One region of the Lonsdalea populi genome, then DNA from elsewhere that is predicted to be linked to it. Evidence: predicted binding sites of a transcription regulator. Region 1 holds the regulator's gene; each other region holds the start of a gene.
What was found. The regulator LexA, encoded in region 1, represses DNA repair genes until DNA is damaged. The targets are predictions, from matches to a motif close to TNCTGTATGTACATACAGNA.
Positions count from the first base shown of each region.

Region 2: uvrB (excinuclease ABC subunit UvrB) is a predicted target of LexA. The motif match lies at 4,916-4,935, and genes of this name have one in related genera.
Region 3: rmuC (DNA recombination protein RmuC) is a predicted target of LexA. The motif match lies at 3,001-3,020, and genes of this name have one in related genera.

Region 1 covers NZ_CP065534.1:3,281,856-3,289,779, forward strand. The annotation lists gene I6N93_RS14500 (DoxX family protein) at 1-67, shown strand, start outside; gene I6N93_RS14505 (glutathione S-transferase family protein) at 209-1,198, shown strand; gene I6N93_RS14510 (LysR family transcriptional regulator) at 1,288-2,184, opposite strand; gene I6N93_RS14515 (pirin family protein) at 2,295-2,996, shown strand; gene zur (zinc uptake transcriptional repressor Zur) at 3,081-3,590, shown strand; gene lexA (transcriptional repressor LexA) at 3,797-4,408, opposite strand; gene I6N93_RS14530 (diacylglycerol kinase) at 4,521-4,889, opposite strand; gene plsB (glycerol-3-phosphate 1-O-acyltransferase PlsB) at 5,021-7,456, shown strand; gene ubiA (4-hydroxybenzoate octaprenyltransferase) at 7,515-7,924, opposite strand, start outside.
Region 2 covers NZ_CP065534.1:2,228,131-2,236,054, reverse strand. The annotation lists gene bioA (adenosylmethionine--8-amino-7-oxononanoate transaminase) at 1-684, opposite strand, end outside; gene bioB (biotin synthase BioB) at 774-1,811, shown strand; gene bioF (8-amino-7-oxononanoate synthase) at 1,812-2,960, shown strand; gene bioC (malonyl-ACP O-methyltransferase BioC) at 2,947-3,711, shown strand; gene bioD (dethiobiotin synthase) at 3,704-4,387, shown strand; gene uvrB (excinuclease ABC subunit UvrB) at 5,038-7,050, shown strand; gene I6N93_RS09800 (gluconeogenesis factor YvcK family protein) at 7,281-7,924, opposite strand, start outside.
Region 3 covers NZ_CP065534.1:147,626-155,549, reverse strand. The annotation lists gene ubiJ (ubiquinone biosynthesis protein UbiJ) at 1-519, opposite strand, end outside; gene ubiE (bifunctional demethylmenaquinone methyltransferase/2-methoxy-6-polyprenyl-1,4-benzoquinol methylase UbiE) at 534-1,289, opposite strand; gene rmuC (DNA recombination protein RmuC) at 1,448-2,956, opposite strand; gene argH (argininosuccinate lyase) at 3,127-4,500, opposite strand; gene argB (acetylglutamate kinase) at 4,619-5,392, opposite strand; gene argC (N-acetyl-gamma-glutamyl-phosphate reductase) at 5,416-6,420, opposite strand; gene argE (acetylornithine deacetylase) at 6,627-7,778, shown strand.

The sequences.
Region 1 (7,924 bases):
CCTCCTGCTGTTTGTCACCGGACCCGGCGCCTATAGCCTCGACCGCCTGCTAAATAAGAAGTGGTAATACCCGATACAGGTATGCTGTACTTATTCCAACCGGCCGTGTGAAACCCAATCGCACGGCCTTCAAACTGCTTCGCGCAGGTGGGTTGGGACTTAAGAAAGAGCCGGTTCTGCGCGATACCACGTTGGGGAGGAGAGCACGATGGGACAATTACTTAAAGGGCAATGGCACGACTCCTGGTATGACACCTCATCGACGGGCGGACATTTTCAACGCCCCCAAACCTCATTTCGCCATTGGGTGACGCCCGATGGCCGCCCCGGCCCCAGCGGCGAAGGCGGATTTCGCGCGGAGCCTGGACGCTATCATCTGTATGTTTCGCTCGCCTGTCCGTGGGCGCACCGGGCGCTGTTGCTACGCAAGCTGAAGGGATTGGAAACGCACATCGGCGTCTCGGTGGTACATCCTCTTATGTTGGAAAACGGCTGGACGTTTGCGACCGATTTCCCGGCAACCACCGGCGACAAACTCTATCAACACCGCTACCTTTATCAGCTTTACCTGCACGCCAAGCCAGACTACAGCGGGCGTGTGACCGTACCGGTGTTGTGGGATACGCAGCAACAGACCATCGTCAGCAACGAGTCGGCGGATATTATCCGCATGCTGAACAGCACATTTGACGGCGTGGGTGCGATGCCTGGCGATTACTATCCGCTGGCGCTGCGCACAGAGATCGAGGCGCTGAACGAGTGGATTTACCCTCAGGTTAACAATGGCGTCTACAAGGCGGGCTTCGCCACGCAGCAAAACGCCTATGACGATGCGGTCACGCAGCTGTTCGAAGCGCTGGATCGGCTGGAGCAACGTCTGAGTCAACGGCGTTATCTGACCGGCTCACGTCTGACGGAAGCCGATCTGCGGCTGTGGACCACGCTTGTCCGCTTCGACCCGGTTTACCACACTCATTTCAAATGCGATCGCTGGCGTTTGACGGATTATGAAAATTTGTACGGTTTTACGCGGGATATTTATCAACTACCGGGTATCGCGGAGACGGTCAATATGGATCACATTCGCCACCACTACTACCGTAGCCATGCCACGATTAACCCTTACGGCATTATTTCCGTCGGCCCAGAGCTGGCGCTAATAAAACCGCACGACCGAGAGAGACGGTTCAGCCGCTAACTCCCGTCGCCAACATCACGGTCAGCATCAGCGGGACGGCAGAATGGGGTGGCACTCCCGCACTACCGTTTCGCCGGGTCGGAAAGTGATTAAGACTCACGCAATACTTTGGGGATTTCCCGTAGCAGCCAGGACTTGGCTTCGCCCATATTGTCACGGCGCCAGGCCATGATGATCTGGCTCTCAAAAGTGCTTTCTGGGCTAACCACGCGCAGCCGTCCTTCGGCGATATCCTGAGCCACCAACTCGTAGGGGATTGTCGCAACGCCTAATCCTGCGAGCAAAGCCCGGCGTTTATCGTCCATCGTACTCACCGTCAGGCGAGGCTGTTTATCCAACAGCTGCACGGTCAGCACGGGGCGATCGCGCGCAGTATCCGCAATGGCGACCCCCCGATATTTGACTCGGGTGACTTCGGACAACGGTTCAGGCTCGTTATGAATGGGATGATCCGGGCTGGCGACATAGACACATTTCACCGAATAGAGCTTGCGCGTATTGACCTCCGACGTCGCACGGAAGTGAACATCCGGAGAGATAACGATGTCGGCGCGGTCTTGTTCCAGTCGCTCCCAGGCGCCTGCCAGCACCTCGGTCAGAATAGAAACCTGCGTGTTGGCCTTTTGCGCCAACTTATCCAGCAGCGGAAAAAGGCGTTCCGTCGGCACCAATGCTTCCACGACAATGGTGACATGGGTTTCCCAGCCGCGGGCGAGCGCTTCGGCATCCGTCGTCAGCTTATCGGCCGCTTCCAGCAGGACTCGCCCACGCTCCAGCAGCATTCTTCCCACATTAGTAAATTTAGTGCGATGACCCGAGCGGTCGAACAATACCACGTCCAGTTCATCCTCTAACTTTTGCATGGTATAGCTCAGCGCCGAAGGCACTCTGCCCAGCTCATCCGCCGCCGCCGCAAAGCTCCCCCGACGCTCGATAGCATCCATCACCCTTAACGCTTCCAATGTTAACGCTCGATCTTTCGACATAGATATTCTCATTCAGGATTTTTGAACGTCCCCACCAGATTAACTAGCTTACAATCTACCGTCCAGCCTATTACCCTCGCAGGGTCGAATACTTACGAGGACCGGACACCATGATCATTAGCAGAGCAGCAGAACAATGCGGCAAGGCTGACTACGGGTGGCTGCAGGCGCGATACACGTTCTCTTTCGGTCATTATTTTGACCCTGACCTGCTGGGATTCGGTTCGCTGCGCGTGTTGAATCAGGAAGTCCTGGCCCCCAAGACCGCCTTCCAGGCGCGGACCTATCCGCGTGTCGATATCCTTAACCTTCTTCTGCAAGGCGAAGCCGAATATCGAGACAGCAATGGCAACCACACGCAAGCCAAAGCTGGCGACGTCATGTTGTTGGCGACTCAGCCCAACCTCAGCTACAGCGAGCAGAATATTGCCAAAGACACGCCGCTGACCCGTATTCAGCTATGGCTGGATGCCTGCCCGACACGCGAAAATCGCGCGCTGCAACGTATGACGCTGAACGGCGAGCGCGCTCAATTGCTGGCTTCTCCGGACGACGAAAACGGCAGCCTGCATCTAAGACAACAGGTCTGGGTTTACCATCTGGATCTGTCCTCCGGAGAATCGTTGACGCATCCCTTGAAGGGTAATCGCGCCTACATTCAGTCCATCCACGGTGAACTTGGCATCCGTAGCAAAGCCGATGAGGGCAAAACGTTACATTGCGGCGACGGCGCCTTTATTCAGCAGGAGACGGCCATTACCCTGCAGGCAAAAACGCCGATGCGGGCGCTGTTGATCGATTTGGTGGCGTAACGCGCTCCCCTCCTGACTCGGCGTTTCTACGGAGTCATGGTAAGATAAATTATCATCCTCACCACTTTCTTCAGAGTTATAGCGATGGATTCAACCGATCCGGCCAAACTTCTTGCCCATGCTGAGCGACTGTGTCAGCAGCGCAACGTTCGACTTACGCCGCAGCGTCAGGAAGTGCTACGGCTGATGGTCCAACAGCCAGGCGCTATCAGCGCATATGACCTGTTGGATCTACTGCGCGTCGCTGAACCTCAGGCTAAGCCCCCCACCGTTTACCGTGCGTTGGATTTCCTGCTTGAACAAGGATTCATTCACCGCGTGGAATCCACCAACAGCTACGTGCTGTGCCACCATTTCGAAGAACACAGCCATACCTCGGCACTATTTATTTGCGACCGCTGCCGCCAAGTCACGGAGAGCCCTACTGAAGGCGTTGAAGAAATACTGCAACAAATTGCGCTCCAGACGGGATTCTCCCTGCGCCACAGTGTAGTTGAAGCGCACGGCCTGTGCGTTGAATGCAGGAAAATTGAAGCCTGTGATCACCGCGACAGCTGCAACCACGACCACAGTATCGTCCTCAAAAAGCGCTGAGCAGCAAAAAGTGCAGGTACGGCGTCATCGCGCCGAACGGTGGTACTGAGAATGGAATCTGAGGAAGATAGTAAATTTGAGAAGGGATTGAGGTTCAGGCTTGCGGGGAACCTTTGGTTCGGTTTTCATTTCAACCGTTACGTTCGGCGAGAAAGACCAAACGCAACGGAAGAGGTATAAACGGGGCGTTCAGCAAACCAGGTCGATCAACTCCAATCGCTGTTGCGAATGACGCCGACGGCCAACCCTTCAATGGAAAAGTTTTCCTTGCTCAAATCGACGACGATAGGTGCAAACTCTTTGTTTTCAGCCAACAGCTGCACTTTATTACCCTGCTGCTTCAATCGTTTTACCGTAACTTCATCTTCAATGCGCGCCACAACCACCTGACCGTTGTGAACATCCTGCGTTTTATGCACAGCCAGTAGATCGCCATCCAGAATACCGATATCTTTCATCGACATACCACTCACACGCAGCAGAAAATCGGCGTTTGGCTTAAACATGGCCGGATCGACCTGATAATGACATTCGATATGCTGTTCCGCCAGCAGCGGTTCCCCTGCAGCCACGCGACCAATCAGAGGCAGGCCGAGCGACTCTTCTTCCATTAACAGACGGATACCGCGGGACGCGCCGGTGACAATCTCAATCACACCTTTACGAGAAAGAGCTTTCAAGTGTTCTTCAGCGGCATTGGGAGAGCGGAATCCCAGTTGTTTAGCGATTTCTGCTCGGGTGGGTGGCATACCGGTTTGTGAGATATGATCGCGAATAAGATCATAAACCTGCTGTTGTCTGGTCGTTAAAGCTTTCATTCCGCCCCCTGGTTGTTTATACAGTTTCGCTGTGAGTATATACAGGGAAACTGCCCAAGGGAACTGAGAAATCGCGTTGTACCTTGTTTTTTGGCGTCATTCACGAGAGCTATCACGCGAAATGCCCCCACAGCAAGGCACCCCAGACTACGGCCGCCAATAGGCAAGCAACCAGCACCGCCGCCGACCCCAAATCTTTCGCTCTCCCTGCAAGCTCATGATATTCCTTACCAATTCTGTCAACCACGGCTTCGATAGCGCTATTCAGCAACTCGACGATCACAATCAGCACGACCGCGCCAATCAACAATAACCGTTCTAATATTGAAACTGGCAGCCAGCAGGCAATAATAATGCCTGCCAGAGTAAGAATGGTTTCCTGACGAAAGGCCGCTTCATGCCTCCATGCCTGTTTAAGTCCTTGCAACGAATAGCCTGTTGCCTTGACAAGGCGGGTAATCCCGGTCGCCTTATTCATGATCCTTGCTTACTCCTTTTTTATTTAGTTTCAAACGCAATTTTCGCGTCACCCCATTGTCTCATGACCACAGATATCCGATAAGGTTTCTGTTATCCTTGCGGCGCATTGCTAATAAGAGGTTCTCAGTTGTTATGTCAGGTTGGCGTAAAATCTACTATAAGTTATTGAATTTCCCTCTGAAACTTTTGGTAAAGAGCAAAATCATTCCTCTGGATCCGATCGCTGAGCTGGACATCGATCCTACACGTCCTATTTTCTACGTTCTGCCCTACAACTCCAAAGCGGACTTACTGACGCTGCGTGAAAAGTGCCTTGCGCTGGGGCTGCAGGATCCGCTTGAACCCTTGATTGTCGACGGTCAAGCACTGCCAAGCTATGTGTTCGTCAATAGTGGCCCGCGCGTATTTCGCTACTACGTGCCCAAAGAGAAATCCATCAAGCTTTTCCACGACTATCTGGATCTGCATCGAGACAATCCGTCGCTGGATGTCCAGATGGTGCCGGTTTCAGTCATGTTTGGCCGTTCGCCGGGTCGAGAAGGCCATCAGCAGGAAGCGCCTCAGCTACGTCTGCTGAACGGCATCGAAAAGTTTTTCGCAGTTCTGTGGCTGGGACGCGACAGTTTCGTGCGCTTCTCAACGCCGGTCTCGCTGCGCTACATGGCGACGGAGCACGGCACGGACACCACCATCGCCCATAAGCTGGCGCGTGTGGCGCGGATGCACTTCGCTCGTCTGCGTCTGGCCACCGTCGGTCCGCGTCTACCGGTCAGGCAGGAGCTGTTCAAAAAACTGCTGTCATCGAAAGCCATCGCCAAAGCGGTGGATGATGAAGCACGATCGAAGAAAATCTCTCGAGAAAAAGCCCAGCAGAACGCCATTACGATGCTGGAAGAGATCGCTGCTAACTTCTCTTATGAAGCGGTGCGTCTCACTGACCGCGTGCTAGGCTGGACCTGGAACCGGCTATACCAGGGGATTAATGTCCACAACGCCGAGCGAATACGGCAGTTGGCTCAGGACGGACATGAAATCGTTTATGTTCCCTGCCACCGCAGCCACATGGACTATCTGCTGCTTTCTTACGTGCTGTACCACCAGGGGCTGGTGCCGCCGCACATTGCTGCGGGCATCAACCTCAACTTCTGGCCGGCGGGTCCTATCTTCCGCCGCCTGGGCGCGTTTTTCATCCGCCGAACCTTCAAAGGCAGCAAGCTCTATTCCACCCTGTTCCGCGAGTATCTCGGCGAACTGTTTACTCGCGGCTATTCGGTGGAGTACTTCGTGGAAGGCGGGCGCTCGCGCACCGGCCGCCTGCTCGATCCGAAAACCGGTACGCTGGCGATGACGCTTCAGGCCATGCTGCGCGGCGGCACGCGGCCTATCACGCTGGTGCCGATTTACATCGGGTATGAGCATGTTATGGAAGTCGGCACTTACTCCAAAGAACTGCGCGGCGCCACCAAGGAAAAAGAAGGTTTTCTCCAGATGATTCGCGGGCTCCGCAAGCTACGTAATTTAGGCCAGGGTTACGTCAATTTTGGCGAACCGCTGCCGTTGATGACCTATCTCAACAACAAGGTCCCGCGGTGGCGCGACGACATCGATCCAATTGAAGCGCTGCGCCCCGCCTGGCTGACGCCGACCGTGCAGGACATCGCCTCCGACATCATGGTTCGCATCAACAACGCTGCGGCGGCCAATGCCATGAACCTGTGCTCAACCGCACTTCTGGTGTCGCCGCAACGTGCGATGACTCGGACACAGTTGGAAGAACAGCTCGAATGCTATCTGCAGCTGATGCGCAACGTGCCCTATACCGAAAACACGACGACGCCGGACAAAACGCCTGCCGAACTGGTCGATCATGCATTGAAGATGGACAAGTTCACGGTTGAAAACGATAAACAGGGCACCATCATCAGCCTCCCGAGCGATCAGGCCGTGCTGATGACCTATTACCGCAACAATATCCAACATCTGTTGATCCTGCCGTCTCTGGTCGCCAGCATCATCGTGCACCATCGGCACATTAAGCAGGCCGAGCTATTGCACCAGGTGACGTTGATCTATCCGTTGCTGAAAGCGGAATTGTTCCTACATTACGAAACGGCGCAACTGGCCGGTGTGCTGCTGGCGTTGACCTCCGAGCTGGCGAATCAGCGGTTGATCGTGATAGAGGGCGAAAACCTGACGCCGAATAGCGAACGTAGCCGCCCGTTGCAACTGCTGGCCGCCGGCGTTATCGAAACGCTGCAGCGGTACGCCATCACTTTCCTGCTGCTTAAGGGCAACCCGACGATCAATCGCGGCACGCTGGAGAAAGAGAGCCGCGCGATGGCGCAGCGCCTGTCCCTCCTGCATGGCATCAACGCGCCGGAGTTCTTTGATAAGGCCGTCTTCTCTACGCTGGTCAATACGCTGCGTAGCGAAGGCTACATCAGCGATAGCGGCGATGCGGTGCTGGAGAAGGTACAGTCGATTTATGCGATTTTGAGCGACGTGATTACGCCGGAAGTCAGATTGACGATTGAAAGCCCCGCCGTTGCCAATGATGCAGCAGAATAATAAAGAAGTGGAGTAACACGACATGTGCCTGCGGCAAGCCTGCCACAGGCCTTTTTTTCTAGAGACTCAGCACTAACCCGATGAACAACGCCATCCCTACGTAGTTGTTATTGCGAAAAGCCTTGAAGCAATTATCCCGATCCCGTCCCGCAATCAGCGTCTGCTGATAAACAAACAGCCCCGCCGCTACCAGCAGCGACCAATAGAACATGGCGCCTAGGTCGGATATACGTCCTAAAATCACCATCGTCCCCAGCATCAACAGCTGCAGCACGCCGACGATAACGGTATCGTAACGACCAAACAGGATAGCCGTCGACTTTACGCCGATATTGAGATCGTCATCGCGATCGACCATCGCGTACTCGGTGTCGTAAGCCACGGTCCAGCAGAGATAAGCGAAAAACATCAGCCAGCAACTGCCCGGCAGCGACTCGCTGACGGCGGCATAGGCCATGGGGATCGACC
Region 2 (7,924 bases), 1.1 Mb from region 1:
ATAATCGGGATGATAGAACCGCATACCGCCTGCGCCCTGCACGATAGGTTCCAGGATCACCGCCGCGATGCTGTTCGCCTGCCGTTCGATGATCGCCGCCAGCGAATCGGCGTCTTCTTCTCGCCAGGGGGCGTCAAAACGGCACTGCGGGGCATCGGCGAACAGGTGCGGCGGCAGGTAACCCCGATAGAGGCTGTGCATCGAATTTTGCGGATCGCACACCGACATCGCGCCCAGCGTATCGCCGTGATAGCCGTGGCGCAGCGTGACAAACTGGCGACGCGACTGCCCCTGCGCCTGCCAATACTGCAACGCCATCTTCATGGCGACCTCAACCGCCACCGACCCGGAATCCGCCAGAAAGACGCACTCCAGCGCGTCAGGGGTCATCGCCAACAGCCGACGACACAGGTCGATGGCGGGCGCATGGATTATGCCGCCGAACATAATGTGGGACATGTGGCTCAACTGTTCAGTGATGGCCTGATTGATGCGGGGATGGTTATAGCCGTGGATCGCGGCCCACCAGGAGGACATGCCGTCCACCAACGTGCAGCCATTCTCCAACTGGAGTTCCACGCCGTGCGCGGCGCTCACCGGATAGCAGGGCAGTGGCTGGGTCATGGACGTATACGGATGCCAGATATGGCGTTGGTCAAACTGAAGATCGTCTAAAGTGATCATAATCCGTCAACTAAATCTAATTCAATTTGGTTGACAGTATATCCCCATAAATTACACTGACGACATCTTTTTCACCCGGAGTTGTCGTGATGTCAGAACGCGTTCAATGGACGTTGGAACAGGCGCAAGACCTGTTTAATCAGCCTTTTTTGGAGCTGATGTATGAGGCGCAGACCGTTCATCGGCAGCATTTCGATCCGCGCCAGGTTCAGGTCAGCACGCTGCTGTCTATTAAGACCGGCGCCTGCCCCGAAGACTGCAAATATTGCCCCCAGAGTTCCCGTTATCATACCGGCATCGAAACCGAGCGTCTGATGCAGGTCGAGCAGGTGATGACCTCCGCCCGTCAGGCCAAGGCCGCAGGCTCGACCCGTTTCTGTATGGGCGCCGCCTGGAAAAACCCGCACGAGCGCGACATGCCCTATCTGGAAGAGATGGTGCGCGGCGTGAAAGCGCTGGGCATGGAAACCTGCATGACGTTGGGGACGTTACAAGGCGATCAGGCGGAGCGACTGGCGGAAGCGGGGCTGGATTTTTACAACCATAACCTTGATACCTCGCCGGAATTCTACGGCAGCATCATCACGACCCGAACTTATCAGGAACGTCTGGATACGCTCGGCAAAGTGCGCGAAGCGGGGATCAAAGTCTGTTCCGGCGGGATCATCGGTCTGGGCGAAACGGTGCGCGACCGCGCCGGTCTGCTGGTCCAACTGGCCAATCTGCCGACGCCGCCGGAGAGCGTGCCGATCAACATGCTGGTCAAGGTCAAAGGCACGCCGCTGGCCGAAAACGAGGACGTCGATCCGTTCGATTTCGTGCGGACCATCGCCATCGCCCGCATCATGATGCCGACGTCGCACGTCCGTCTGTCCGCCGGGCGCGAGCAGATGAGTGAGCAGACGCAGGCCATGTGCTTTATGGCAGGAGCCAACTCGATTTTCTACGGCTGCAAGCTGTTGACGACCCCGAACCCGAAAGAAGACAAAGATTTACAGCTGTTCCGCAAGCTGGGGCTGAATCCGCAGCAGACCCGCACCGAGTACGGCGACAACCAGCAGCAGCAGCATCTGACCGAGCGGCTGATGAACGCCGACACCGAGCAGTTCTACAACGCGGCGGTCTAAATGGGCTGGCAGCAACGTATCGAACGGGCGCTGACGCAGCGCCGCGAGGAGGGCGCCTACCGTCAGCGTCAGGTGAACGAAGGCGGCGGCGGGCGCTGGCTGGAGAGCAACGGTCGCGGCTATCTGAACTTCTCCAGCAACGACTATCTTGGCATCAGCCAGCATCCCGCCATTGTGCGCGCGTGGCAGCAGGGCGCCGGGCGTTTCGGCGTGGGCAGCGGCGGTTCGGGACATGTCACCGGCTACAGCGTCGCACACGAAGCGCTGGAGCGGCAGCTGGCGGACTGGCTCGGCTACGATCGCGCGCTGCTGTTCATCTCCGGCTATGCCGCCAATCAGGCCGTGATCGGCGCGCTGGCGGAAGCGGGAGATCGCATTCTGGCCGACAAGCTCAGCCATGCGTCGCTGCTGGAGGCCGCCGCGTTGTCGCCTGCGACGTTGCGCCGTTTCCCGCACAATCAGCCGGAGGGGCTAGAGCGTCTGTTGCGCTCGCCGTGCGACGGCCAGACGCTGGCGGTGACGGAGGGGATCTTCAGCATGGACGGAGACGCGGCGCCGCTGCCTGAACTGCTGGCGGCGAGCCGGCGTCACCGCGCCTGGCTAATGGTCGACGATGCGCATGGCATCGGCGTGCTGGGCGAACAGGGGCGCGGCAGCTGCTGGAATCAAGGTATGCAGCCTGAGCTGCTGATCGTCACCTTCGGTAAAGCGTTCGGCGCCAGCGGCGCGGCGGTGCTGTGTGGACACGAAATCGCGGAGTATCTGACGCAGTTCGCCCGCCACCTTATCTATAGCACCTCGATGCCGCCCGCTCAGGCCTGCGCGTTGGGCGCGGCGCTGGACGTGGTGCGTCAAGGCGATGACCTGCGGCAATGTTTGACGGACAACATCGTCCGCTTTCGTCGCGGCGCCGCCGGGCTGGCCTATCAGTTGCAAACGTCCCGGAGCGCGATCCAACCGCTGATCGTCGGCGACAATCATAAAACGCTGGCGCTGTCTCAGACGCTGCGCGAGCAAGGGCTGTGGGTCGGCGCGATGCGGCCGCCGACGGTCCCGCCGGGCACCTCTCGCCTGCGTATCACCTTGACGGCGAGTCATACGCCGCAGGATATCGACCGGCTGCTGGAGGTGTTGCATGACGCCGGCTGAGTCCCCCCATAAGCGGGCGATTGCGCGAGCGTTTGGCCGCGCCGCCACGCACTACGATCGTTTTGCCGAGCTGCAGCGTGATAGCGGGGAGCGTCTGATGTCGCTGCTGGGTGATCATGCCGGGAGGGAATTGCTGGACGCAGGCTGTGGGACGGGTTATTTCAGCCGCCGCTGGCAGGCCCAGGGCAAACGCGTGACCGCGCTGGATCTGTCGTCGCAGATGCTGGCGGCAGCGCGGCAGCGGGCGTCGGCGACCCACTATGTGTTGGGCGACATCGAACATCTGCCGCTGCCGACGGCCAGTGTGGATCTGAGCTTCAGCAATCTGGCGATCCAGTGGTGCGACGATCTGTCTCGCGGACTGGGCGAGCTATACCGCGTGACGCGTCCCGGCGGCGCCGTCGCCTTCTGTACACTGGCTCAAGGCACGCTGGCGGAGCTGGAAAACGCATGGCGGCGTCTGGATGGCTCGCGTCGGGTCAATCGTTTCTTGACGGCGCCGGAGATCGAGGCGGCCTGTCGGCCCTATCGCTATCGGTTGGTCAGCGCGCCGCTGACCTGCTATTTCCCCGATGTGCTGAGCCTCATGCGCTCGCTAAAGGGCGTGGGCGCGACCTGGTTGCACGAGGGGCGACCTTCCCGCGCGATCACCCGGGAACGGCTGCGGGCGCTGGCGGAGGACTATCCGCATGCGCCGCAGGGCTACCCTCTAACCTATCAACGAATTCTGGGAGTGATTGAACATGACTAAGCGCTGGTTCGTGACCGGCACGGACACCGACGTGGGCAAAACGGTCGCCAGCGCCGCGCTGTTACAGGCGGCCGGTCGCGCCGGGTATCTCACCGCGGGTTACAAACCAGTGGCCTCCGGCTGCGAGATGACGCCGGACGGGCTGCGTAATCGGGATGCGCTGTGGCTGCAAGCCAACAGTCGGCTGGCGCTGACTTATGAGGAGGTCAACCCGCTGGCTTTCGCCGAGCCGACATCGCCTCATATCATCAGCGCGGAAGAAGGGCGACCGATCGAATTTGACGCGCTCAGCGCCGGTTTGCTCGCGCTGACGGCCCGCTCTGAGTGGGTGTTAGTCGAAGGCGCTGGCGGATGGTTCACGCCGCTTTCCCATCGTCAGACTTACGCGGACTGGGTCGTGCAAGAGCAACTGCCGGTCATTATGGTCGTTGGCGTCAAGCTGGGCTGCATCAATCACGCCATGCTCACTGCGCAGGCCGTGCAGCAGGCCGGGCTAACGCTGGCGGGATGGATAGCCAATGACGTCGCTCTGCCCGGCAATCGCCACCAGGCATATTTGCGGTCGCTTCAGCAGCGCATTCCTGCACCAATGCTGGGTGAAATCCCGCGTTTAACGCATCCCGAACCGCAGCAGGAACTGGGGCACTATCTGAACCTCGCCGCGCTCTGCGCATAATCGCCACGAAAAGGCTTAAAGCGCTAAAAATTGATAGGTTAAAGCATCTTGAAAAAACTTTTCCACGGTGTTTTTCGCTATATTTTTTGACGTCAATCAACACTCAGGCACCTTCTTTCACCTCGCACGATCATCATTACGCCAAAAAATAAACGAAAAAAAAAAAGATTGCGTTCCCCTACAGCGAGTCTGGGCCTTTATCTCCAACTCAGGACCACTGGGCTCTTGTGGGAGTTATCCACCATTTCTGTGGATAACCGTGTGTATGAGAATTAGAAAAACGCATCCAGACGAGAGCTGGCGCGGGTTTTGCGAAGGTTGACGGTATTCTCGGCTTTTTGTTCAAGATTATAAAAATCAACAATTTAATTAAAATCAAGCGGCATTCTCCGCACCGCTGGCGAGTTGTGTAAATTACGGTCAACGTCCAAGACATTTTAATGTCACTGGGGTGACAGCTGGGGATAAGATGCATTTTCACGCTGGCTAAGGGCATCGCAATATGCTATCGCGGCACGCAAAACTTGAGGCTGTGGTTACATCCAGTATCATGTGGCTGGCATTCAACCCGATCGCTTCCCATACTGAGGAAGTCGACATGCTGACCGAGCGTCGTTTCTTTCATCTTCCCTAATCAGGTAGCCCAGCTCATGAGTAAAGCATTCAAACTGCATTCCGCCTATAAACCAGCAGGCGACCAACCGGAAGCGATCCGGAAGCTAAAGGAGGGGTTGGAAGACGGGCTGGCACACCAGACGCTGCTGGGCGTGACCGGGTCAGGCAAGACCTTCACGGTGGCTAACGTCATCGCCGACCTCAACCGGCCGACGATGGTGCTGGCGCCCAACAAAACCCTGGCGGCACAGCTGTACGGCGAGATGAAGGCGTTCTTCCCCGAGAATGCGGTGGAATATTTCGTTTCCTACTATGACTACTATCAGCCGGAAGCCTACGTGCCCAGTTCGGATACCTTCATCGAGAAGGACGCCTCCGTGAACGAGCATATCGAACAGATGCGCTTGTCCGCCACCAAAGCGCTGCTGGAGCGGCGCGACGTGGTGGTCGTGGCGTCCGTTTCGGCGATCTACGGCCTGGGCGACCCCGATTTGTACCTGAAGATGATGCTGCACCTGACGCAGGGCATGCTGATCGGTCAGCGGGATATCTTGCGTCGGCTGGCTGAATTGCAGTACGCCCGCAACGATCAGGCCTTCCAGCGCGGGACCTTTCGGGTGCGTGGCGATGTCATCGACATCTACCCGGCGGAATCGGACGAGGTGGCTCTGCGGGTAGAGCTATTCGACGACGAAGTAGAACGGCTGTCGCTGTTTGATTCGTTGACCGGGCAGATCATCAGCAACGTGCCGCGTTACACTATCTATCCCAAGACGCACTACGTGACGCCGCGCGAGCGTATCCTGCAGGCGATGGAAGAGATCAAGGTCGAGCTGGCCGACCGCCGCAAGAATCTGCTCGCCAATAACAAACTTCTGGAAGAACAGCGTATTATGCAGCGCACCACCTTTGACCTGGAAATGATGAACGAGCTGGGTTACTGCTCCGGTATCGAGAACTACTCCCGTTACCTGTCCGGTCGCGGTCCGGGCGAGCCGCCGCCGACGTTATTTGACTATCTGCCGGCGGATGGTCTGCTGGTCATTGACGAATCCCACGTCACTATCCCGCAGCTGGGCGGGATGTATCGCGGTGACCGGGCGCGCAAGGAAACGCTGGTGGAGTACGGCTTTCGTCTGCCGTCGGCGCTGGACAACCGGCCGATGAAGTTTGAAGAGTTTGAAGCGCTCGCGCCGCAGAGCATCTATGTGTCGGCGACGCCAGGTAAGTACGAACTGGAGAAGTCCGGCGGCGAAGTCATCGATCAGGTTGTGCGTCCTACCGGTCTGCTGGACCCGATCATTGAAGTGCGGCCGGTCTCCACGCAGGTCGACGATCTGTTATCGGAAATCCGTCAGCGCGTCGCCATCAACGAGCGCGTACTGGTCACCACGCTGACCAAGCGGATGGCGGAAGACCTGACGGAGTATCTGGAGGAGCACGGTGAGCGCGTTCGCTACCTGCACTCGGATATCGATACGGTAGAGCGGGTGGAGATCATCCGCGATCTGCGGCTCGGCGAGTTCGACGTGCTGGTTGGAATCAACCTGCTGCGAGAAGGGTTGGATATGCCGGAGGTCTCGCTGGTGGCGATCCTGGATGCGGACAAAGAAGGCTTCCTGCGCTCCGAACGGTCGCTGATCCAGACCATCGGACGTGCGGCGCGTAACCTGAACGGTAAAGCCATTCTTTACGGCGACAAGATCACGCCGTCGATGGAGCGGGCGATCTCGGAAACGCAGCGTCGCAGAGAAAAACAGCAGGAGTACAACGAGCTGCACGGTATTGTGCCGCAGAAACTCAACAAGGAAATCGGCGATATCTTGCAGATCGGCCAGTCGCCGAACAACAAAGGCAAGGGCCGAGGCCGTCAGGCCGCCGAGCCGGATGGCCGCTATGCGCTGCTGACCCCGAAGGCGCTGGAGAAGAAGCTCGCCGAGCTGGAGGCGCAAATGCTGAAACACGCGCAGAATCTGGAGTTCGAGGACGCCGCCAGACTGAGAGACGAGGTTCAGGCGCTGCGGGCGCAGTTTATTGCCGTCTCGTGACGGCCACGTCACGCCCCCAAGCTCAACAAGGTTTCGGTCACGAATACGTTGACGTCAGGAATGGATGTGTTGTCTATCGCCGGCAGCCGGTGCGAGCGGCGGTTTTTCTACAGAAACGGCGACGATTTGCCGGTGGGTCATTGAGGTCAAAGCGCTGGGCGATGTAGCGGTCGCCTTCGAGCTGACGGCGACCTTGAATGAAGGCGTGTGTTGTTTAGCTGAACCGGCCGTCAGGCCGTTTGGCGATGCAGATTCAAGGCCAGCTGTCGCTGCGTTTGAGCGATGGCCTCGCGCAGCAACTGGCGATCGTGGTGATGCGGAACATCAGCCGCCGCCAGCGGTTGCTGTATCACCAGGCGATCTGAAAGCGCCTCGGTGCTCATCCGGGGACGCAGGATCACCGCGTCGATAATCCGGCGGCCGACCTTGGCTTCAATCATAGCAATCTGATGCGCCGTCGTGAGCTGCGAGGCCGCCGGGCTCTGTTCCTGATCCAGATTGGCGATATACACCATCGGCGCGTTGCTGTGGTGGAGCGCAACAGTCAGATCCTCCAGCAGCAGCAGGGGCATCAGGCTGGTCAGAAAACTGCCGGGGCCGATGAGCAGCAGATCGGCATTGGCGATGGCATCCAGCGCTTCGCGCGTGGCGGCGACGGCGGGAAACAGGCGCAGATCCTGCGGCAACGTCGCCAACTGATCGACGGCGACCTCGCCGTAGACCGGCAACCCCTGCGCGTCCGTCGCCAGCAAGTCGGCGGATTGCTCGGACATCGGAATGAGTTCGGCGTCGATTTGCAGCAGGTTGCGGATAAGCTTGATCGCCTTCAGCGGGCGGACGCTGAGATTGTCCAGCGCCTTGAGCATCAGATTGC
Region 3 (7,924 bases), 730 kb from region 1:
CTCCAGTTTTCCCGGAAGCAGTCGCCACTCTTCGGTCAGCGTTTCCGACAGATAATGCCGTTGGCGGCAGAGGAGACCGCCGACGTCGACGACCATTTTATGCGCAGTCTGACTCAGCCCTTCCGCGGCGATATCTCCCACGTAAGGCGCCAGCCACTCCGCCGGATCGATTTCTGCCAAATCGAGCAGCGCGATGAACTGCTGTGCAACCTGAATATCGCCTTCCAATGTCAGCTCGCCGCTGCGCATGAGCGCGGTCATCTGCTGGCGATCGCGCAATTGAATTATCGCGGACAGTTGGGTTACCAGTTGACAGTCTGGCGTCGACGCCCACTGGCTGACGACGTCCAGCCGCTGTTCGCTGAAAATCAGCACTAGCGGCACCCGCAGCTCAGCGATATCGATACGCAGCGTTTTTCCGTGCAGGCGCTGACGGGCCGCCTTCATGCTCCGATCACGAAACAGTAACTGATTGAGCGCCGTCTCCAGTGTAGCCGTCAGCACAGGCATTATCCGCATTGGCATATTCAGACTCAGAATTTAAACCCGCGATGCAGGGCAACCACCCCGCCGGTCAGATTGTAATAATTGACGTTGTCGAAACCCGCGTCGGCCATCATGGACTTCAGCGTGTCTTGATCCGGATGCATGCGAATGGACTCCGCCAGATAGCGATAACTGCCTGCGTCGCGCGCCACCATTTCGCCGATGCGTGGCAGCACGTGGAAGGAGTAGAGGTCGTAGACTTTGCTCAACGCTTTCGTCGTCGGTTTGGAGAACTCCAGCACCAGCAGACGACCACCCGGCTTTAGTACACGAAACATGGAGCGCAGCGCCTGCTCTTTTTCGGTCACGTTGCGAAGGCCGAAAGAGATGGTGATGCAATCAAACGTGTTATCAGGGAACGGTAAGGCTTCCGCGTTCGCCTGTACGTAACTGACGTTGCCGATGACGCCTTTGTTGCGTAACTTCTCGCGGCCCACCTGCAGCATAGAGGCGTTAATATCCGCCAGCACCACTTCACCGTCCTCGCCGACCAGACGCGAGAATTTCGCCGTCAGGTCGCCGGTGCCGCCGGCCAAATCCAGTACGCGTTGACCGCGATGTACACCGCTGCATTCGATGGTGAAGCGTTTCCAGATACGATGGATGCCGAAAGACATCAGGTCATTCATCAAGTCGTACTTTGCCGCCACAGAATGAAAAACGTCAGCCACCATGGTCTCTTTGTCGTCTTTCGCCACGGTGCGATAGCCAAAGTGCGTTGTTTTCTCCGAATCGTCTGCCATGTTATCCGCCTGCTATTGTCAAAATCTGGGTCTCCCCACTTACGAAGAGTGTAACAGACCCCGCTTAAAAGCCACTGCCCTTCTTTGCCGCAGCGGGCTGATGCGCGGGCGTATCCCCCTAGTGCCCGTGAGAAGTTTACACCGCCGCAGTAGGCGCGCTAACCGGATTTTTCGTCATGAAAAGTTTCATTCGGCGCGTCGTCGACGGTATGACACGCCACGCCCATCGCATCACTATCCGACATCAGCGAGGTTCTAATCGGCCGCTTCACTTCCACGCCTAGCGCACGAAATCCTTCCGCCTGGCCAATCAGGTTTCCGCGGCCGGACGCGACTTTTTTCATCGCCTGATGATAGCTGCTCTGAGCCCGGTCGAGATTCTGTCCCAACGTGGTCATATCGTCGACGAACAACCGCAGTTTGTCGTACAGGCGGGACGCCCGCTCTGCGATTTGCTGCGCATTGCGGCTCTGCTGCTCATAGCGCCACAGGTTATTGATGGTGCGAAGGGCCACCAGCAGCGTGGTCGGGCTGACCAGCATAATGTTGTTTTTGAGCGCCTCGGTGATCAATTCCGGCTGTCGGTCGATAGCTAGCAGGAATGCAGGCTCCACCGGAATAAACATCAGCACGTAGTCGAGGGAACGCAACCCCGGAAGTTGCTGGTAATCTTTGCTGCCGAGCAATCGTATGTGGCTGCGAATAGAAGCCAGATGTTCATTGAGCGCGGCGCGCCTATCAAGGTCGTCTTCGCTATTGAAATAGCGTTCATACGCCACCAGCGCCATTTTGGCGTCGATCACCACGTCTTTCCCATGCGGTAAACGGACGATGACATCCGGCTGCATCCTGCCGTTGCTTCCGGTCTGTATGCTGACCTGCGTCTGATATTCGTGCCCTTCCCGAAGTCCGGAGCTTTCCAGCACCCGACTCAGGACCACTTCGCCCCAGTTTCCCTGCGTTTTGTTGTCGCCTTTCAGCGCCTGAGTCAAATTGACGGCTTCCTGCGCCATGCGGGCGTTAAGCTGCTGGAGGTTGCGGATCTCGTGCGCCAGCGTGTGACGCTCGCGGGCTTCCTCGCCAAAGCTGTCCTGTACCTGACGGCGAAAACCGTCGAGCTGTTCCCGAAGCGGCGTCAGCAGCCGGTCCAAACTTAACTGGTTCTGCTGGTCGACCTTCCGGCCGCTTTGTTCGAAAATACGGTTGGCCAGATTTTCGAACTGCGCCGACAGGCGCTGCTCGCTGTTGATCAACAAACGCTGCTTCTCTTCCGCCGCCAACCGCGTCTCTTCCAGCCGGATCGTCACCTCGCGCAGTTCCGCTTCCTGAGCGCCGTTAGCCTCTCGCAGCGCGCGCAGTTCCTGATTGAGCTGCTCGCATTCTGCCCGCAGCGCCGTCATTTGCAGCAGTTTTTCCTGACCTGCCGCCAGCTGTCCATGCAAAAGCCGAAGCTCGCGTTCTTGATCGCTCAGTCGCGTTTGATCCTGCTGGCGCGCCTCCCGGCTCTCGCTCAGGGCCTGATGCGCCTGCTGCAGAGACTGCTCCTGCAACTGCCGTTCGGTTTCATAGCGCGCATGACGCTGCTGTTGTAACAAGCTCGCCACCAGCCAGCCGATCATCAGACCGACGACGCCTCCGCCAATGCCGTAAAAAAGGGTGATTGCCACACCGCCTCCGGGTTCTGTTGCCGCTGCCCGTCAAGGTAAAAGCATGCTGTATGGATGTCCAGAAAGGATTCAGGTCATTACTGGAATTTGGCAGGAAAAAGAGAGGAAATGCGATGCGGATTCAGGAGTGGAATGAAACGGAGGCGGAAAAATCCCGCCTCCTTCACTTATCACGATAAGCTTTGCTTCGCTGCCGCGATAGCCGCAGCAACCTGCTGCGGAGATACGCCGCCTTGCGCCGCACGCTTGTCCAGACAGGACTGTAGCGACAGCACCGGATATACATCGTCTTCAATGACGTCGCTGAACTTTTTCAGTTCACCCAATGACAGGACTTCCAGCGCTTTTCCCTGACGGATGGCTTCCACCACCGCTTCGCCCACGATATGGTGCGCTTCGCGGAACGGCACGCCTTTTGCCACCAGATAGTCCGCCAGTTCGGTGGCGTTGGCATAGCCCTGCTCCGCCGCTTCCTGACAGCGAGGACGCTTAATCTGAATGCCTTCCAGCACCAGCGCGGCCATTATCAGGCTGTCATGCCAGGTATCCAGCGCATCGAACAGACCTTCTTTGTCTTCCTGCATGTCTTTGTTGTAAGCCAGCGGCAGCCCTTTCAGCGTGACCATCATGCCCGCCAGCGCGCCCTGCACGCGTCCGCATTTACCGCGGATCAGCTCCAGCGCGTCCGGGTTTTTCTTCTGCGGCATTAGGGAAGAACCGGACGTCACACGGTCAGACAGCTCGACGAAGGCGGCTTCCCCGCTGTTGAAGAAAATCAGGTCTTCAGCGAAACGCGACAGATGCACCATGCCGATAGACGCGTTGGACAACAGCTCCAGCACATGGTCACGGTCGGACACCGAATCCAGGCTGTTGCGAGTCGCAGAGGCGAAGCCCAGCCAGCCGGCCAACTGTTCACGGTCAATGGGATAGGCCGTCCCCGCCAGCGCGCCGCAGCCCAGCGGACTGACGTCCAGACGAGCCAGCGTATCGGCCAGCCGGCTTTCGTCACGCGCCAACATTTCGTGGTAGGCCAGACACCAGTGAGCGAACGTCACCGGCTGAGCGCGCTGGAGATGGGTATAGCCGGGCATCACCGCATCCTGATTCGCCTCCGCCGTCGCCACCAGCGCCTCGCGCAGATGCCGAAGGGTTTCCCTCAGTTCACCGATTTGCGCTTTACACCACAGTTTCAGGTCGGTGGCGACCTGATCGTTACGGCTACGGCCGGTGTGCAGTTTTTTGCCCAGATCGCCCACCTTTTCAATCAGGCGCTGCTCCACCCAACTGTGAATATCTTCGGCATCGCTTTGCAAAATAGCCTCTGGATCGGCCTGAACTTCCTTTAACAGAACCGTCAGCGCCTGTTCCAACTGCTGCTGTTCCTGTTCGTTCAGTACATTGACCGTCACCAGCGCTTTAGACCACCCGATGGAGCCCGTGATGTCCTGTTCCGCCAAACGGTAATCAAACCGCAGTGAATCGTTGAACTGTTTGAAACGTTGATCTGCTGCCTGACTAAACCGTCCGCCCCACAAAGCCATAACTTTAACTCCCGGTATTCAAATGATGGCGAGCGGATGGCACTCCATCGCCCGCCAGAAACGCTGTTTTACGCTGGCTCGCCCGGTGCGGGCGAATCAGGTATTGATAAACTCGATGCTACGCCGAAATACGTGTGCCGATGGAGACGCCGTTAAATAACGCCGGCAGTTGCTCGGCGTGACGCCAGCTGGCGATATCCACGGGACGGCCCAGCGCGCGCGCAGCGTCCAGCGCGGCGTTGACCTTAACCACCATGCCGTCGGTGATGATGCCTTGGGCGATCAACGCCTCGGCTTTCTCCGCCGTCATCTCTTCGATGCGCTGACCTTTGCCGTCCAGAATGCCGCTGACGTCAGAGAGCAAAATCAGATCCGCGCCCAGCGTCTGAGCCAGCGCCGTCGCCGCCTGGTCAGCGTTGACGTTCATCAGTTCACCTTCCGCGGTCATGCCGATGGAGCTGATGACCGGCAGATAACCGGCCCCCAGCAGCATCGTCAGCAGCGCGGGAGTACCCGCTTCCGCCTTGCCGACATGACCCAGCGCTTCATCCAGCCGCGTCACCACCGTACTGCCGCCGTCAGCCAGACACAGCCCGACGGCCTGAATGTCGTGCTTAACCGCCCATGACAACAGCGTTTTATTGGCGGAGCCCGCCAGCGCGCCGGTGATGATATCGATCTGATCGGCTGGCGTGACGCGCAAACCCTGCTTTTTCACGACGGGCAGCGACAGCTTTTTCATCAGGTCGTCGACCAGACAACCGCCGCCGTGCACGATGACCAGAGGGCGCTGATGCTGCTGACGATACTCAACCAGCGCACCGAACAAACGTTCCAGCGCCTCTTCACTATCCAACAGTACGCCACCGAGCTTGATAATTAACGGATTCATGGGTCTTTGCGCCTCAGAAATAATCAGAGTAAGGACTGGGTTTCAGGGAAACCAAAACGAATATTCATGCACTGGACTGCCTGCGCCGCCGCGCCTTTCAGCAGGTTGTCTTCGGTGGACACCACAATCAGATGTTCATCCTGCACCGAGAAACCGATATCGCAAAACGGCAGGCCGACCACGGATTTCAGCGCCGGAACGCCTTGCGCGTAGAGCCGGACCAGCGGCTTATCGTGGTAGGCGTTGTAGTAGGCTTCAGCCACGTCCTGTGCGGTCACGCCGGGACGCAGACGGCAGGTAATCGTTGCCAGAATACCGCGCGGGAAATTGCCCAGATGCGGGGTAAAAATCACCGGAATTCCCAGATGCGCGGCAATTTCGGGCTGATGTCGATGGGTGAAGAGGCCGTAGGGCTGCAGGCTGACCTCGCAGAAGCTGTTGGTCATGGTGGCCTTGCGTCCGGCACCGCTAACGCCGCTGGTGGCGTCGATGACGGGCCACTGGTCGGTATTCAGCAGACGGCTTTCCACTAGCGGCTTCAGCGCCAGCTGAGAGGCCGTGGGATAGCAACCCGGCACGGCGATCAGCTGCGCCTGTTTGATCTCTTCAGCCTGCCACTCGGCCAGACCGTACACGGCCTGCGCCAGCCAGTCGGCATGCTGATGGTCGAAGCCGTAATAGCGACTGTAAAAATCGGCGTCCTGCACGCGAAAGGCCCCGGACAGGTCAAACACCGTGCAGCCCGCCGCCAAAAATTGCGGCGCCAGATCGTGGCTCACCTTATGGTCGGTGGCTAAAAACACCACGTCGACGCCTTTGGCCGCGTCGGCAACGTCGGTGAGCGGCTGGACAGGCAGGTCGATAACGCCTTTAAGCTGGGGATGCAGATCGGAGAGTAATTTTCCCGCATCTACACTTTGCGCTGAAACCGCCAAAGCGGTTATGTTCATCTGAGGATGACGGTTCAGGTACAGTGCCAGCTCCGCGCCGGTATAACCACTTGCACCAACTATCAACGTATTCAACATGAGATCCGTATACCTTTGTTATATCGTGATCGGTGAGACGAGAGCCGGGGACTGATGCGGAATAAGCCGCTCCCCCCACGATGCCAGAAAAAGCACAAGTGCGGTCCGCGCCGCAGTTTGTGATGTTCTTTCACCTGGCAATACTGTATTTTTATTCACAAAAAATGCATGAATATTGATACTATTCAAACCAGAGGCTGTCAACAGTGAAGATGAATTTACCCCCGTTTATTGAGCTGTACCGGGCATTAATCGCCACACCATCCATTAGCGCCGCCGATAGCGACCTGGACCAAAGTAATGAAACCTTAATCAACCTGTTGGCAGGCTGGTTTACCGATCTGGGCTTTCGCGTCGAAGTGCAGCCCGTTCCCGGAACACATCATAAATTTAATATGCTGGCGCGCCGGGGAGAAGGCAGCGGCGGGCTGCTGCTGGCGGGCCATACCGATACCGTACCGTTTGACGACGGGCGCTGGAGGCGCGATCCCTTCACCCTGACCGAACACGATAATCGGCTTTATGGTCTGGGTACCGCTGACATGAAAGGGTTCTTCGCTTTCATTCTGGATACGCTGCGCGACCTCGATCCGGCCACGCTCTCCAAACCGCTTTATATTCTGGCGACGGCCGACGAAGAGACCACGATGGCGGGCGCCAAATACTTCTCCGAGTCCACGCGCATCAGACCGGATTGCGCCATCATCGGCGAGCCCACCTCGCTGCAGCCGGTGCGCGCGCATAAAGGCCATATGTCTAAAGCAATCCGTATTCAGGGCCAGTCAGGCCACTCGAGCGATCCGTCGCGCGGGGTCAATGCCATTGAACTGATGCACGAGTCCATCACCCACCTGATGAAGTTGCGTAATACCCTGCAAGAGCGCTATCACAACCCCGCGTTCCACATCTCCTACCCGACGATGAACTTCGGGCATATTCACGGCGGCGACGCGGCCAACCGCATCTGCGGCTGCTGCGAACTGCATATGGACATTCGCCCATTGCCCGGTATGGCGTTGAACGATATCAACGGGCTGGTGACCGAGGCGCTGGAGCCGGTCAGTTCCCGGTGGCCGGGACGCTTGACCGTCAACGAGCTGCATCCGCCCATTCCCGGCTATGAGTGTCTCGCCGACAGCCCTTTGGCGCAGGTGGTGGAAAAGTTGTTGGGACAACCGACGGAAGTGGTGAACTACTGCACCGAAGCGCCGTTCATCCAGCAGCTCTGCCCGACGCTGGTGCTCGGCCCCGGCTCCATCAATCAGGCGCATCAGCCGGATGAATATATCGACACCTCTTTCATCAAGCCGACTCGCACGCTGATTGCACAGCTGATTCATCGTTTCTGCCAGCACTAAGCTCTCTGTCTTGCCTGTCGTCGACGGGCAAGATCCGTTCTCCTCCATGCCGGTGAAAACTTACCCGTTTTTCCACCGAGCCCGACTGCCGGTGGCGTAGAGGGACAAGCTGCAACGCCTTTCCGCCAACCTCCGCTTAAAAATTT